2 regions of the Photobacterium kasasachensis genome follow, and region 2 is predicted to be linked to the other one. Evidence: riboswitches for the same ligand, from Rfam matches in the RefSeq annotation. Region 2 holds a riboswitch; the other holds the start of a gene.
The links. Region 2 has a riboswitch for lysine ahead of dapA (4-hydroxy-tetrahydrodipicolinate synthase). Riboswitches for the same ligand answer to the same signal wherever they lie in the genome.

Region 1: it holds a riboswitch for lysine, as region 2 does, so the genes downstream of both, L4D19_RS08610 (Na+/H+ antiporter NhaC family protein) here and dapA (4-hydroxy-tetrahydrodipicolinate synthase) in region 2, are expected to answer to the same signal.

Annotation. Positions count from the first base shown of each region.
Region 1 is NZ_JAKJSH010000006.1:191,499-198,715, reverse strand. It holds gene hisA (1-(5-phosphoribosyl)-5-[(5-phosphoribosylamino)methylideneamino]imidazole-4-carboxamide isomerase) at 1-456, shown strand, start outside; gene hisF (imidazole glycerol phosphate synthase subunit HisF) at 475-1,248, shown strand; gene hisIE (bifunctional phosphoribosyl-AMP cyclohydrolase/phosphoribosyl-ATP diphosphatase HisIE) at 1,245-1,871, shown strand; gene L4D19_RS08615 (thymidine kinase) at 1,987-2,565, opposite strand; gene L4D19_RS08610 (Na+/H+ antiporter NhaC family protein) at 2,731-4,332, opposite strand; lysine riboswitch at 4,428-4,611, opposite strand; gene L4D19_RS08605 (H-NS family histone-like protein) at 4,984-5,382, shown strand; gene L4D19_RS08600 (lytic murein transglycosylase) at 5,596-6,567, opposite strand; gene L4D19_RS08595 (YcgL domain-containing protein) at 6,570-6,857, opposite strand; gene minC (septum site-determining protein MinC) at 7,081-7,217, shown strand, end outside.
Region 2 is NZ_JAKJSH010000029.1:34,564-41,780, reverse strand. It holds gene L4D19_RS27340 (efflux RND transporter permease subunit) at 1-1,849, shown strand, start outside; gene L4D19_RS27335 (hypothetical protein) at 1,850-2,233, shown strand; gene dapA (4-hydroxy-tetrahydrodipicolinate synthase) at 2,293-3,186, opposite strand; lysine riboswitch at 3,320-3,491, opposite strand; gene L4D19_RS27325 (DUF3103 domain-containing protein) at 3,655-4,836, opposite strand; gene L4D19_RS27320 (helix-turn-helix domain-containing protein) at 5,095-6,018, opposite strand; gene L4D19_RS27315 (diguanylate cyclase domain-containing protein) at 7,168-7,217, shown strand, end outside.

The sequences.
Region 1 (7,217 bases), on a different contig from region 2:
GCCGGTGCCCAGCGAGTGGTTATTGGTTCGACAGCGGTAAAACAGCCGGAGCTGGTCAAAGGCTGGATGGAAAAATATGGCCCGGAACATATTGTTCTGGCGCTCGACGTCAACATCGACGAAGACGGCAACCGCCATGTTGCCATTTCGGGCTGGCAGGAAGACTCAGGGGTCAGTATCGAAGCCCTGCTGGATGACTTCCTCACCGTCGGCCTCAAGCATGTACTGTGTACCGATATCTCCCGTGACGGCACACTGGCCGGGTCAAATGTCGAACTCTATGTCGATCTTTGTGCCCAGTATCCGCAGGTGCAGTTCCAGTCTTCGGGCGGCATCGGCGGCCTGAAAGATATCGAAGCCCTCAAGGGAAGTGGTGTGGCGGGCGTGATTGTCGGTCGTGCACTACTCGACGGAAAGTTCAGCGCTGAAGAAGCTTTTCAGTGCTGGAACAGCTAACAGACAAGGAGTAACAGTATGCTAGCAAGACGAATCATTCCTTGTTTAGACGTCCGTGACGGACAGGTGGTAAAGGGCGTTCAGTTCCGGAATCACGAAATCATCGGTGACATTGTACCGCTTGCCAAGCGCTACGCCGAAGAAGGGGCTGACGAGCTGGTGTTCTATGATATCACCGCCTCAAGCGACGGCCGGGTGGTCGACAAAAGCTGGGTAGCCCGGGTAGCCGAGGTTATCGACATCCCGTTTTGTGTCGCCGGCGGTATTAAGTCAGCAGAAGATGCCAGCCGCATCCTGCAATTTGGCGCCGATAAAGTCTCTATCAACTCACCGGCTCTGGCCAACCCGGCGCTAATCACCGAACTGGCCGATAAGTTTGGCGTGCAGTGCATCGTTGTCGGCATTGACTCCTACTTCGATGCCGATACCGGCAAATATCAGGTGTACCAGTTTACCGGTGACGAGGCGCGTACCAAGGCGACCCAGTGGGAAACGCGCGACTGGGTACAGGAGGTGCAGCGACGCGGTGCCGGCGAGATTGTCCTGAACATGATGAACCAGGACGGCGTTCGCAACGGCTATGATCTGACTCAGCTTAATATGGTGCGTGAAGTGTGCCATGTCCCGCTTATCGCATCCGGCGGTGCCGGTGAAATGGTTCACTTTGCCGATGCCTTCAACCAAGCCAATGTAGACGGTGCCCTAGCCGCTTCTGTCTTCCACAAACAAGTCATCAATATCGGTGAACTTAAGCAGTATTTGAAACAACAGGACGTGGAGATCCGACTATGAGTCTAACAACAAGCATTAACTGGGAAAAAGTAGACGGACTGGTCCCCGCCATTGTTCAGGACAATACCAGCGGCCAGGTGCTGATGCTGGGCTATATGAATGACGAGGCTCTGAATAAAACCCTGGAAACCAAGCAGGTTACCTTCTGGTCACGTACCAAGAGCCGCTTGTGGACCAAGGGAGAAACCTCAGGCAACGTGCTGGAGCTAAAAAGCATCAAGCTAGACTGTGATCAGGATACCCTGCTGGTTAAGGTAAATCCTGTCGGCCCGACCTGCCACCTGGGTACCACCACCTGTTTTGACAGCGATAACGCCATCGAAGGACAGGACGAGCAACCTGCCCTGGTGTTCCTTCATCAACTTGAACAAGTTCTGGCTGCTCGTAAAGATGCCGATCCTGACTCCTCCTACACCGCCAGCCTCTACGCCCGCGGTACCAAGCGTATTTCGCAAAAAGTGGGCGAAGAAGGCGTTGAAGTCGCGCTTGCGGCAACGTCGGGTGACAAGAAGGAGCTAGTCTGCGAGTCGGCGGATCTGATCTATCACCTGATCGTCTTGCTTCAGGACCAAGGACTCTCTTTGTCTGATGTCACGGCCAAGCTGCAAGAGCGTCATAAATAAGCCGGATTTAGATAACCAAAGCCCTTCCGAACGGGTTCCGTTAGCGGCGCAGAAATAACAAAGCCTGAGTCCATGACTCAGGCTTTTTCAAATCGACTGTTTGTTTCAACAGGAATTAGCGGCCAAGCGCTTCTTTATAATGCTTGCGGCAAACAGACACATATCGGTCATTACCACCAATTTCGACCTGATCACCATCGGCTATCGCACGGCCGGTTTCATCCTGTCGGATCACCATATTGGCTTTTCGGCCACAGTGGCAAATAGTTTTCAGCTCGACCAGCTTATCGGCCCATGACAGCAAGTATTTGCTTCCCTCGAACAATTCACCACGGAAATCACTGCGCAGGCCGTAACACAAGACAGGAATATGCATTTTATCCACTACCTCGGTCAACTGATATACCTGCTCTTTGGTGAGGAACTGGCACTCATCAATTAATACACAGTCGATTTTATTCGTTGCATGAATATCCTGAAGCTTACAGTACAAATCATCCTTCGAATTAAACAGTTCAGCATCTTCCTGTAGCCCGATACGCGAACTCACCCTGCCTTTGCCGTAGCGGTCATCGATAGCAGCGGTAAAGATCACCGGAGTCATTCCACGCTCACGATAGTTAAAAGATGACTGTAATAACGTCGTTGACTTACCCGCATTCATTGCCGAGTAATAGAAATACATCTGGGCCATAAGGCTCCCCGTCCAAGCGCAAAAAAACTGCCGAAATGCTACAGAAAACGGCACCGAATTAAAAGCGTCAGCATCAATGAAAAGGTAACAAATACTAAGCGGAAGATAAGAAAAAAGCCTGCAATCACATTGCAGGCTTTTCATCAAAACAGAAGCTGGAAGTTATTAGCTTTTCATATTAGCGGCCAGCGCTGAAGGGCGACGAGACAGCCACATCAGCAGCAGACAAACCAGGATAAAGGTAATTGTTGCTGCCATGAATGCCACAGCCATCGAGCTGGTCAAACCCAGCACTAGGAAGCCGACTGTCGATACCACCGCCACGGCTACAGCATATGGTAGCTGCGTTGCAACGTGGTCAATATGGTGACAGCGTGCACCGGTTGAAGACAGAATTGTCGTATCCGAGATTGGCGAACAGTGGTCACCAAACACCGAACCGGCCAGTACTGCGCCCAGCATCGGCAACATCAGAGCAATCTCAGTCGCTCCCGCCAAGTCACCGGCGATAGGCAGCATAATACCGAATGTCCCCCAAGAGGTACCGGTCGAGAACGCCATCAGACCTGCCAGCAGGAACAGGATTGCCGGAAGTAGCATCGGGTTGATATTGCCCTGCACCAAGGTCGAGAGGTATTTACCCGTTGCCATATCGCTGATCACGCTACCGATACTCCAGGCAAACAACAAGATCAGGATGGCACCAAACATTGACTTCGCACCAATCCACATCGTACTGGTAACATCAGCCATTGGCAGACGCTGGCGCAATACTGGTACTAGCGCAGCCAGCAGACCAACAGTACCGCCGTATACCAGCGACATACCAACATCGGTATTTTCAAACGCGCCCAGAATATTAAAGGCAAGACCGTCGGCAGCCAGCGCCTGGTAACCGGTGAAGATCATAAAGAAGAAGGTCGCGAAGATCAGGGCAACAATTGGCATGATCAAATCGGATACACGGCCCTTATCGCTTTCTTCAATTTCCAGCTCGTCATTCAGATCCTTTGCCTGGCTGTCATCATCGCCGTCGTCAAAGCCATGACCATGGCTCGCCTGAAGTTCATGCTTCTTCATTGCACCGATATCCAGCTGGAACCAGGCCACAACAAATACCATTAATAGTGCAAAGACCGCATAGAAGTTCATTGGAGCAAGCTGAATAAATGCACTTAATGCTGAATATTCAGTGATGCCATGTGAAACCAGAATACCGCCAATCAGGGTAATAATATAAGCACCCCAGCTGGATGCCGGCATCAGCACACACATCGGAGCAGCCGTTGAGTCGAGAATATAGGCCAGTTTTGCACGGGACACATAAAAGCGGTCAGTTACCGGACGGGAAATCGAGCCCACTGCCAAGCTATTAAAATAGTCATCGACAAAAATGAATACACCCAGAAAAGCAGCCAGCAGCTTAGCGCCACGTTTGCTTTTAATTTTGGTCTGCGCCCACTCGGCAAACGCACGGGTACCGCCCGAGAGCGTCAATAATGCCGTCGTCATCCCCAGTAAAATAAGGAAGGCGACGATACTCATATTCCAGCTATTAATTGCTCCGTCATCAATGAAAAGTCCCTTCACTGTGGTACCGACATATCCTGCCGTTGCACCAAAGGAGAAGTCAGTCAATAACAATGAGCCGAGAAGGACACCAACGCCTAATGAAATCAAAACGCGGCGAGTTAAAATCGCTAGACCTAACGCCACCAATGGCGGTAGAAGCGAAATAGAAGAATGGGAAAAATCTACAATGTTCATGATCTCAATAACAACCGATTTTGGTTGGAGATCTACTGCTGAACACGACAATGTCGCGAGAAAAGAGCATAAGAAGAGGATGTTACCTTTTCCGACCCCACAGTAGCGCTCCATAGTTAATGTAATTATATACTATGGCAGTGTTGCCCCTATTCGGTGACAACCCCAGCAAGAAGGAGTGATAATCCTTACTTACTTCGGCATTGGCTCCTTTTGCAGATCATCATTGGAATCACCCTCCAACCTGCTACTTATAGACAATGCGCCTCTACCCTTAGTCAAGGAATGGCTAATTCTACGGGATAGCGATTCATTTGCAACAACTTCAAGTGAAAAAATTAACACGAATAGTGAATAATCTTGCTCGCATGCCGAAAAAACAACCAACTATCGAGCCTCTATATTGCCCCAATATGAAATAGCACGCACTTAATTATTCTGATCAATACCACTATTCTCTTGATTAATTGCACTAACAGCATGGGTTAGATGTTATTACAAATGAGATTATTTGAACCCAATTAGAAAAATTTCAAATAGAGAGTGGATATTTTATTTGGCATCAGGGTATTAAAAGTATTATTATTGCAATTATTGATTTGAGACTGCTATTATTATTTAAAATAGTTTTAGGCCAACAGGAAATTAAAAATGTCTGATGCAATGAAAGCGCTGTTAAACCTACGTAGCCTTCGCGCTCTTTCTCGTGAATATACTCTAGAACAACTTCAAGAAGCTCTAGAGAAACTACAAACTGTCGTTACTGAACGTGAAGAAGCTGAAGCTGAAGAACGTGCAAAAGAAAATGAACGTAACGAGAAACTGGCTCAGTACCGTGAAATGCTTCTAGCTGACGGCATCGACCCGGAAGAATTACTGGCAACACTAAGCAAAGCTCCTAAAGCAAAACGTGCTGCTCGTCCTGCTAAATATAAATTCCTTGATGAAAACGGCGAAGAAAAAACTTGGACAGGTCAAGGCCGTACACCAAGTGCACTGAAGAAAGCACTTGATGAAGGCAAATCTCTAGAAGAGTTCGAAATCAAATAAACGCTGAATATAAGCTGAACAAAAGCCTGGAATAATTCCAGGCTTTTTTGTATCTGGCCTTCGCAGACATGCCTGTCATGCCTCCCTATAAAGGGCTAGCTGCTGGGCGGAAATCAAATACCATTCATTGAATTAATAACTCTGACGATAGAACTCAGCGTGTTTTATCAAAGATAAAAAAGCCAGACATTATGTCTGGCTTTCTTTTCAACCTTATCGTATTTGATCAGCCAAGTGGCTAACAGCGAGCGCAAAATAATGTGATCGATTCCACTTTAGCAACGTCTGGTAATTTCCGTATACCAAGTATGCCCTGCCATGATTATCATCGGGTTGAATAAGCCAAGCTTTAATATCAGCCTTGGGTAGAGACTGCCCGTTTAATCTTCTGACACCTAGCTGTTGCCATTCTGCCAGAGGACGACCTTTATCCTTTTCAATACCCAGAAGTGACTCATCTATACCATTCGGTATTTTCACCTGCCGTCCCCAGGTATATTTATCATCCCAGCCTGACTTGCTCAGATAATTGGCTGCCGAGGCAAATACATCTGCCTCCGTGTTCCAAATATCAATGCGACCATCATTATTTCCATCGACCGCATAGGCTAAAAATGACGTCGGCATAAACTGAGGCTGCCCCATCGCTCCCGCCCAGGAACCTTTCATCTTCGCTGGGGTGATATGTCCGGCATCCAAAATTTCTAGCGCCGCCATCACCTGGCCACGGAAAAAAGCTTCTCGGCGCCCTTCATAAGCTAATGTAGAGAGCGCTTCAATCACATTGTAATTTCCCATCAGACGACCGAAGTTACTTTCTACGCCCCACAGGGCGACAATAAACCTTGGCTGTACGCCCAGCTGCCGACCAATTTTATCCAATGCCGTTTTGTGCTTCCGATATAACTGGTTTGCTTGCTTAACTTTCCATTCCGGAACTGCCCGGGGGATATATTCATCTAAGGTCAGCTTTTTTTCAGGCTGGTTTTTATCAGCCTTAACGGCACGCTCAGTAAATGTAATACCGTCAAAAGCAGAGTTGATTATCGACTCTGAAATTCCATTTTCCCGGGCTTCAGCTTTCAGCCCGAGTACATATTCGTCAAACCCTGCATCGGCCGCAAAGGCCGATGACGAGATCCCTAAACCTAAGGCCACCAGGGCCGACATCAATCTCTTACGCATAGTTACCCTTTTGCATCTTTTCCGACTTTGTCGGCCTTATATTTCTCAAGCAAATTCGTAACTGGCGGTGGAACCTGAAGGTAATAACCAACTGTCGCCAGAGCTTCTTTTACCTTCTCCACATCAGCCAGTGCTAATTTACGTCCATTATCAAGCTTAAGTACCATCACAAACTGCGGAGTACCAAAGGTTGCCATAAGACTCTCAGGAACATCTGAGAAGTCATCTTTAGTATTGATATATAGATATGTGTTTTCTTTCTTAGGGCTTTTGTAGATTGCACAAAACATTAAAAATAGCCTGTTCGTTAAAGCTTTCATCTCATTCAGACCGCGATTTTGCGAAATCATTCCCTCGAATAGCCAGTCTAAGACGGCACAGATGGGACGCTTGTCTGAATTTCCAACGCTAAAGCAAGGATAGCTTGCTGATATACCCTTGGGAATATAACATGCAAGTATCTATGTGATAACGAGCCTTAACGGCTAATTAAGCGACAGTCATTAAATGAGTATGACAAAACCAGCAGAACTGAAAGGGAGCTCTTTCACGCTCTCGGCCCTGCATCTTGTTGATGGGGACATCGAAAAGGCGACGGACTTTTTAAAAGAAAAAGTCAGTCAGGCGCCCAATTTCTTCGCCGCTGCACC
Region 2 (7,217 bases):
GGTGTTGGCTGCGGTATTTATCCCGACAGCATTTATGTCGGGCCTGACCGGCCAGTTCTATCGCCAGTTTGCCCTGACGATTACCATTTCGACGGTGATTTCGGCACTGAACTCGCTGACCCTGAGCCCGGCGTTATCTGCATTGCTCCTGCGCAGTAAAACAGCGCCGAAAGACGGTTTGAGTAAGCTGATTGATTGGCTGTTCGGACGCTGGTTGTTCGTTCCGTTTAACCGTTTCTTTGACTGGGGCAGTAATGCCTATTCCGGTACGGTGAAGCGAGTGATCCGTGGTGCGGGTATTGTCATGGTGTTGTATGCCGGACTATTGGCTCTGACAGGCTACCAGTTTGTTGAAACACCAACTGGTTATGTACCATCGCAGGATAAGCAGTATTTAGTCGCGTTTGCTCAGTTGCCTGACGCATCGTCGCTGGATCGGACTGAAGATGTGATCCGTGAAATGTCGAGCATTGCGCTGGCGCATCCCGGTGTTGAATCGTCGGTTGCCTTCCCTGGCCTGAACATCAACGGCTTTACCAACAGTCCAAGTTCGGGGGTAGTCTTTGTTACGTTGAAGCCTTTTGCGGAGCGTCAGGAAGAGCACCTGTCGGGGAATGCCATTGCCTGGGCGCTTAACGGTAAGTTCTCGAGCATTCAAGATGCCTTTATTGCGATCTTCCCGCCGCCACCGGTGAATGGTTTGGGGAATATCGGCGGCTTCCGGCTACAGATCCAAGATAAAGGAAATCTGGGGTACGAGGAGCTCTATGCCGTCACCCAGCAAGTGATCATGAAAGCCTGGCAGGCGCCGGAGCTGACAGGTGCATTTACCAGTTTTCAGGTGAATACGCCGCAAATTGATGTTGAAGTGAACCGTGAAAAAGCGAAAATGCAGGGTGTCTCGGTGGATGACATATTTGCCACGATGCAGATTAACCTTGGCTCACTGTATGTGAATGACTTCAACAAGTTCGGTCGCAACTATCAGGTTAATGTCCAATCACAGGATAGCTTCCGACAGGAGCCCGAGCAGATTGCTCAGTTGAAAGTGCGCAATGCCAGTGGCGATATGATCCCGCTGGGATCGTTTATTTCGGTTCATCATTCAGCTGGTCCGGATCGTGTCATGCACTATAACGGATTTACGACCGCAGAGGTGAATGCGTCTCCGGCTCCAGGATTCAGCTCCGGTCAGGCTCAGGCCGCAATGGAGAAAATTCTGGCAGAAACACTGCCACATGGCATGAGCTATGAGTGGACGGAACTGGCCTATCAGCAACAGCTGGCTGGTAATACGGCGATGTATGTTTTCCCGTTGGTTGTACTGTTGGTCTTTTTGGTGCTGGCTGCACAGTACGAGAGCCTGAGCTTGCCGCTGGCCATCATTTTGATTGTACCGATGACCTTATTGTCGGCTATTACCGGCGTGATCATCTATGGCGGTGACAACAATATCTTCACCCAGATTGGCTTTATTGTTCTGGTGGGTTTGGCTACGAAGAATGCGATTTTGATTGTCGAATTTGCCCGCGAGAAGGAACATGAAGGGTTTACCGTAAGGGAAGCTATCCTTGAAGCCAGCCATCAGCGCTTAAGACCGATCCTGATGACCTCGATAGCCTTCATTATGGGGGTACTGCCGATGGTGATTTCGACAGGTGCCGGTGCAGAAATGCGCCAGGCGATGGGGGTTGCGGTGTTCTCCGGCATGATTGGTGTCACTATCTTTGGTCTGTTGCTGACGCCGGTATTCTATGTGCTGATACGCAAATATTTAGGAAGGGCCTCCCTGAATAAAGCAGAAGAGAAAAGTAAAGTTGGGCCTGACGGAGTGATTGAGGCGAGCTAAATGGATATGTTCAGATACTGTTTGATTGCATCGGCATTGTTACTGACAGCATGTAGTTGGGTAGGGGGTGATTGTGATCCGCCTGAGATATTTGCGAGTGATTTGGCCCGCATTCAAATGCGCTCGTTAGAGCAGCACTTGTGGCAAGTTGGTGATATTGAAGCCGGCACGTTACCGAACCAGCGTATTGATGGTGGACCTCAGGATTATCGACTACTGCAGGTTGGTATGAGAGGGCAAGTACATGAGGATGATAATTGCCAGAGTGACACGCCAGTTCAACTGACGGTTGGTTCAGGGTGGATTATTGAACCGATTGGAACCAGTTTGTGTGACTATGATCCTAACAGTACTGAACACCTGGCGAGTGTCGATAGCTTATAACGGCTAGATTTTTAATCAGCAACGGGGAAGCTCCTTTATAGGTGCTTCCCCGTTTTTTATTAGATATTTGCTACCCACCGATTAACAGCAGCATCTGCTTCCAGAAGCGGGGTTAGCTCCTGTAACTCTTCACTGTAAAGAGGAGGGCGAAGCTCAGCACTCGCAATGCGCCCCTGACGTTTCATTAATGCTTTCACCGGAATTGGGTTTGCGGCGCAAAACAGGCTATTCCCCGCTTGTTGCCACAAGGTTTTGAAACTTGGTTCGGATTGGTTAGCGTCGCTAGCAAGATCAAGGCTCTGTCTGACATAGCGTGCAGTGGCTTCTGGCCAGGCATTGGCAGCCACAGAAACGAGGCCGCATGCGCCTTTGGCAATAAAATCAACGAGCAGGCCGTCATCACCACAGAAGAACTCGAGCGATGGTGCAGAGTGGTAATAGCGACTGAATATATCGGCACTCCCGCTGGCTTCTTTCACAGCCCAGGTATTGGTATGCTCTGCAAGCTGCCCCAGTACTTGCTCATCGAGAGCGACACCGGTACGAGAAGGCACGTTGTAAATCATACACGGCCAGTTGCTGGCATCAAGCAGGCTGCTAAACCATTTTCGCTGACTGGTTGCGCCGGGCTTTGCATAAAGTGGCACGGGTAAGAGCAGGGCATCAATTGGATAATCTTTCAGGAAATCCAGCCACTGTAGCTGCTGGTGTAGCTGAAAACCGCCGACACCAACCATTAAAGGTACAGAAAGTGACATATCACAAACATGCCGGACAATGGCTTGTTGCTCGTCTTGGGTCATTGCCAGTGCTTCGCCGGTACTGCCTAGCAGTAGGATCCCGTTCCCGGCGGTGTCTTGTTCCTTGGCGAGTTGGCTCAGGGTTGCAAAATCAATAGACTCGTCAGGCAGGAACGGAGTGATGAGGGCCGTCCATAATGTAGTCTGTTGCAAGCGTTCATTCCCGTAAGCGGGAGTTGTAGTGTGATTAGGCATCTCTTGTCCGAACTTGTTGCTATCCGTAAAGAGAGCTTGGTATTGCGAAGGCGCCAGGGGCTAGAGGCCACAAGAAAGGCGATAAAACACAAACACCAGAAGCTCTCCACCATAGGTGACAGTCCTGGGGATTCAGCCCCAGCAACCGATAAGTATTACTTCCAAACGCAAACCTATCTCGGCGTTAATCCCCCCTTATCTGCTGTCATTGGTATTTGGATACCTCGAACAGACTCCCTGGTTAACGCACCTCTTCTGATCCCATCATTTCGGGATGCCTTGATTCAAACATCTAACATGGCAATGTGTCAATAATGTTGTGAATATTTATGCAGAAAGAGTTTGATAAGCCGTCAGGGTGCTCGAATATACAGACTAAGAGGGCACAAAAAAGGCGCTACGTACTCGGTAGCGCCGATGCATATATTAAGGACGGGTAGGTGAGATAGTCAATGGTTCAAATGTGGCAATGGCGTTTCCACCAGCTCCCGGATGATCAACATACGAGGTATCTTGCATTAACGTATAGTAAACATCGACATAGTCATCATCATTAACTAGCAGGCCATCAGGAATGGCGGCAATGATCTTGCCTGTAATTTGCGGAATGATGGCATAAGCCTGAACCTCAGGATCCGGGATCATTTTTAGCACTTCTTCCGCTACTTTTACGAGTAATTTAGCCAGTTCTTTATAATCCGTTCCGTCATCCTGCTCCATTAAAATCATGTCGGCAGCGCCCCAGCGGTAGCGAGACCAGTGGATGGCAATCTGGTTCGGATAGTAATCCTTGTTGTCATAATCGAGGTACGGCATTTCAATCAAGTCGAGTGTCGGTTCGTCTCGGCTTGGGTTAACACCGGTAACAATGGCATAGACTTCGGCCTTGCCGGAAATCCATGGTTCCTCATCATCCGCCAAGCGAATCTTTTTGATTGCGGTTGTTGAGATTGGCGACGCTGAGCTGGTTCCAAAACTGGACTTAAGCTGTGTTTGCTGGACGGTATCGCTGTCACCCTGTATTACAGCAGGCTGACCCAGTTTTTGCATCTCAGCTTGCATTGCCTGCAGACCTGCTTTTAGCTCTTTAGCACTGTTGTTGTCGACAACAAACACAGGCACGTCAGGCATTTTGTACGCATCAAGCTGATGAAGCTGCCCGTAGATGTCGTAGGCTTCGATATATTGCCATGATTCATCATCACCTTTTGGCTCAAAGGCGAACAAAGGGCTCATGCCGTCTTTCCATTCTTGTACCATGGACTTGTCAGCAAGTCTTACTTCAAGTAGTTCATCTGTATAGGCAGAAACGCCTTTCATCGTCCTTATACTGGTATCGGCTTTGTACATTTGCTGGGTAAAAGACGACTCAGGTTCTTCGATTAGCAGTGTTGATAGCGAAATTGTTAGGTTCTGATCAGAGATTTGAGATTTAAGGGTTTGTTCAATATCTGCGTAACTGGTACTCAGCTGTTTAGCCAGCCCCTGTTTGTGCTGTGCAATGACTTCGGCATTTTGATTGGGAGATTGATTGGTAGCCTGTTCATCAGACTGGCACCCAGCCACAGTCAAAGCGAGTAATAAGCATATTGGTGTTATTTTTTTCATTGTATGCCTCTGGATAGTTTCTATTGTGTATAGAGCTAAAGCTCTATGGTTAATAGTCCGTCATGGCATAGGTCAATTCAATATAATCTCAAAAACAAAGCAAATTATTGCTGACAAGATCAAATACAGCGCCCTTCAATGGCTGGTTCTTCACCCAGATGTCACACTGAGCGTGGTTTGGCAAAACCGTTGTATTCTTTAAGGGCAGGAAGCCTAAAGGCTTTAGGCTTCCTGCTATATCTTTGAGCTGAAGGTGGATTATCGGGACTTTAATGTGTTCTTAGGATACTCGCCAAACATTCTAAAGTAGTCTTTGCTAAATCGACCTTGGTTAACCACACCATACAGACTCAATAGTTGAGCAATGTTATTGCAATTTTTAGAGGCAAGATCTTGCCTGATCATATACAAGCGCCGAATTGTCAAATATTGCTTAGGTGTAACGGAAAGCAGCTGCTTAAAGGCATATTCTAATGTTCTGATACTGCAAAAACATTGTTCAGCGATATCTGGTATTGATACATAGATGTCATGGCTGCTGTTGATATATTCAAGTGCTCTTGTGACAATGGCATGTCGTTTGTTGTATGGAATGCCTGATTTTTTTAACTCGTTGCTATCATCTATAAAGAGTATTCTTATCGCGTTGGCAATATAGCATTGTATGTCCAATACGGCCATTTCAGACAGGCTGTCGCAGTGTTTGAGCGAATAATCAATGTTTCTGAATAGCTGGTTTTTGAAATTTTGGTATGAATTTAAATTCGCCTTCCCTGATCTTACAACCTCAGACTTTTGTATCAAAGTTGAATGTAGTTCATGGCCGATATGTTTAGCCAGGAACTTGCTCTCAATACTAAAGTGGTAGCCGTTTAACTCTTGTTCAAATAAAGCGACGATTTCTTCTGATGGCGGCATAATGTACAAGCTATCATCGGCATTAACCTGTATGCCATTAACTCTTATTGCTGTGTTATTACTAGGGATCGTAAATGCGAAATGATCACTATGGCAAACACCATGAAACATGGCTTGCTTCCCTATATGAATTCTCGACAGCATAGCTTTGGGGAAGAGAACTAAATCATTGGAAAAATTGAACGTACGTCCAGATAATTGTTTCACAGTCTGATCAAGATGAGCTAAAGAGGCGGCAAACTGCTCTATATCATTATGATTCAACGAATCCTTTGTAATCATATTGGTATATTGTTATTAATGCTGAGGTCTGTTTTTGGAATGAGTATCACACTCTCATATGTAAAATGTATTGTCTATTACTAAGTTAGCACTTTGTGAAATGCGGAGCAGGAATTTTCTTGCTTATCAACAGTAAGCATATATTAACGTGTTGTTTTACTGGAAAAAACCAAGTGAAACCTCTATTTCTTGGATAAATTGTACAAAACACGCAAATTTGAGTGTCACTAATTTACTATAGAAGTTAACTGATAAATCAATTGTATATGATTATTTGTGTGATGATATTGCTCACCTCTAGTCATATTTGTCATACTTTTAAGGGTTGAATAAATAATGAACTATTAATGTTTGATGTATTTTGGATTATTTTTGGCATGCGATGGATGTCTGGATTGTTAATATTCAAACCTACAGTTTAATATGTGTGAGGAAGTACAGCCTCCATAAGTATTGTACAAAAGACGCAATTATACTTTGAACCATATATTGCCCGTAAAATATATGCTAATGTGATTGGCGTTATGATACATAAATCATACAGAGTAATGTATGTTTATGAAGGTTAAGGACAGCTATGAGTGTTGATATTACTCAATTTATTTTTGATACTTTAGAAGTGTTTTTGATTTATTGTTTTCTAGGTTATTCATTTATCGAAATTCTTTAGAGTAGCCTAGTTTGTATCTCTCCTTATTGGGTATATTTAAGATACTTAACACTCCACGCGTGATCATTTTTTAACAGTCTAATAGTATCAGTGTTTAATTCTGTCTTTGACTTTACCTGTCTATAGGTGCAGTCGAGATGATGTCGGATAGTCAGCAGAATAGCACATCTGATAGTCGGCAAACCGTTCAGGTGGAGAGGTGTAAGAAAACAAATTAATCGGATCATGGTTAAAATGACCATGAAGGAAATTGGTAGACTGTTAGGGCGGTTTCTTGTTTGTTACCTACATGATCGTGACTAATATGTGGTAAATGTTGAGCTATATATGCAAGTAGTTGCTCTTATGAATAGCTTCTATTAAGCCTGTTAGCTGATAAATATATCAGTTATAATGCGGTTATTTGTTGTCTATCTATACGACAAGCGGCGCAATCTACGAATTAATCGCTCAGGAGTTTCATGTTTTCTGGCTCAAGCCCAATAGAAAAGTTTCTATTCATGTTGCTGAC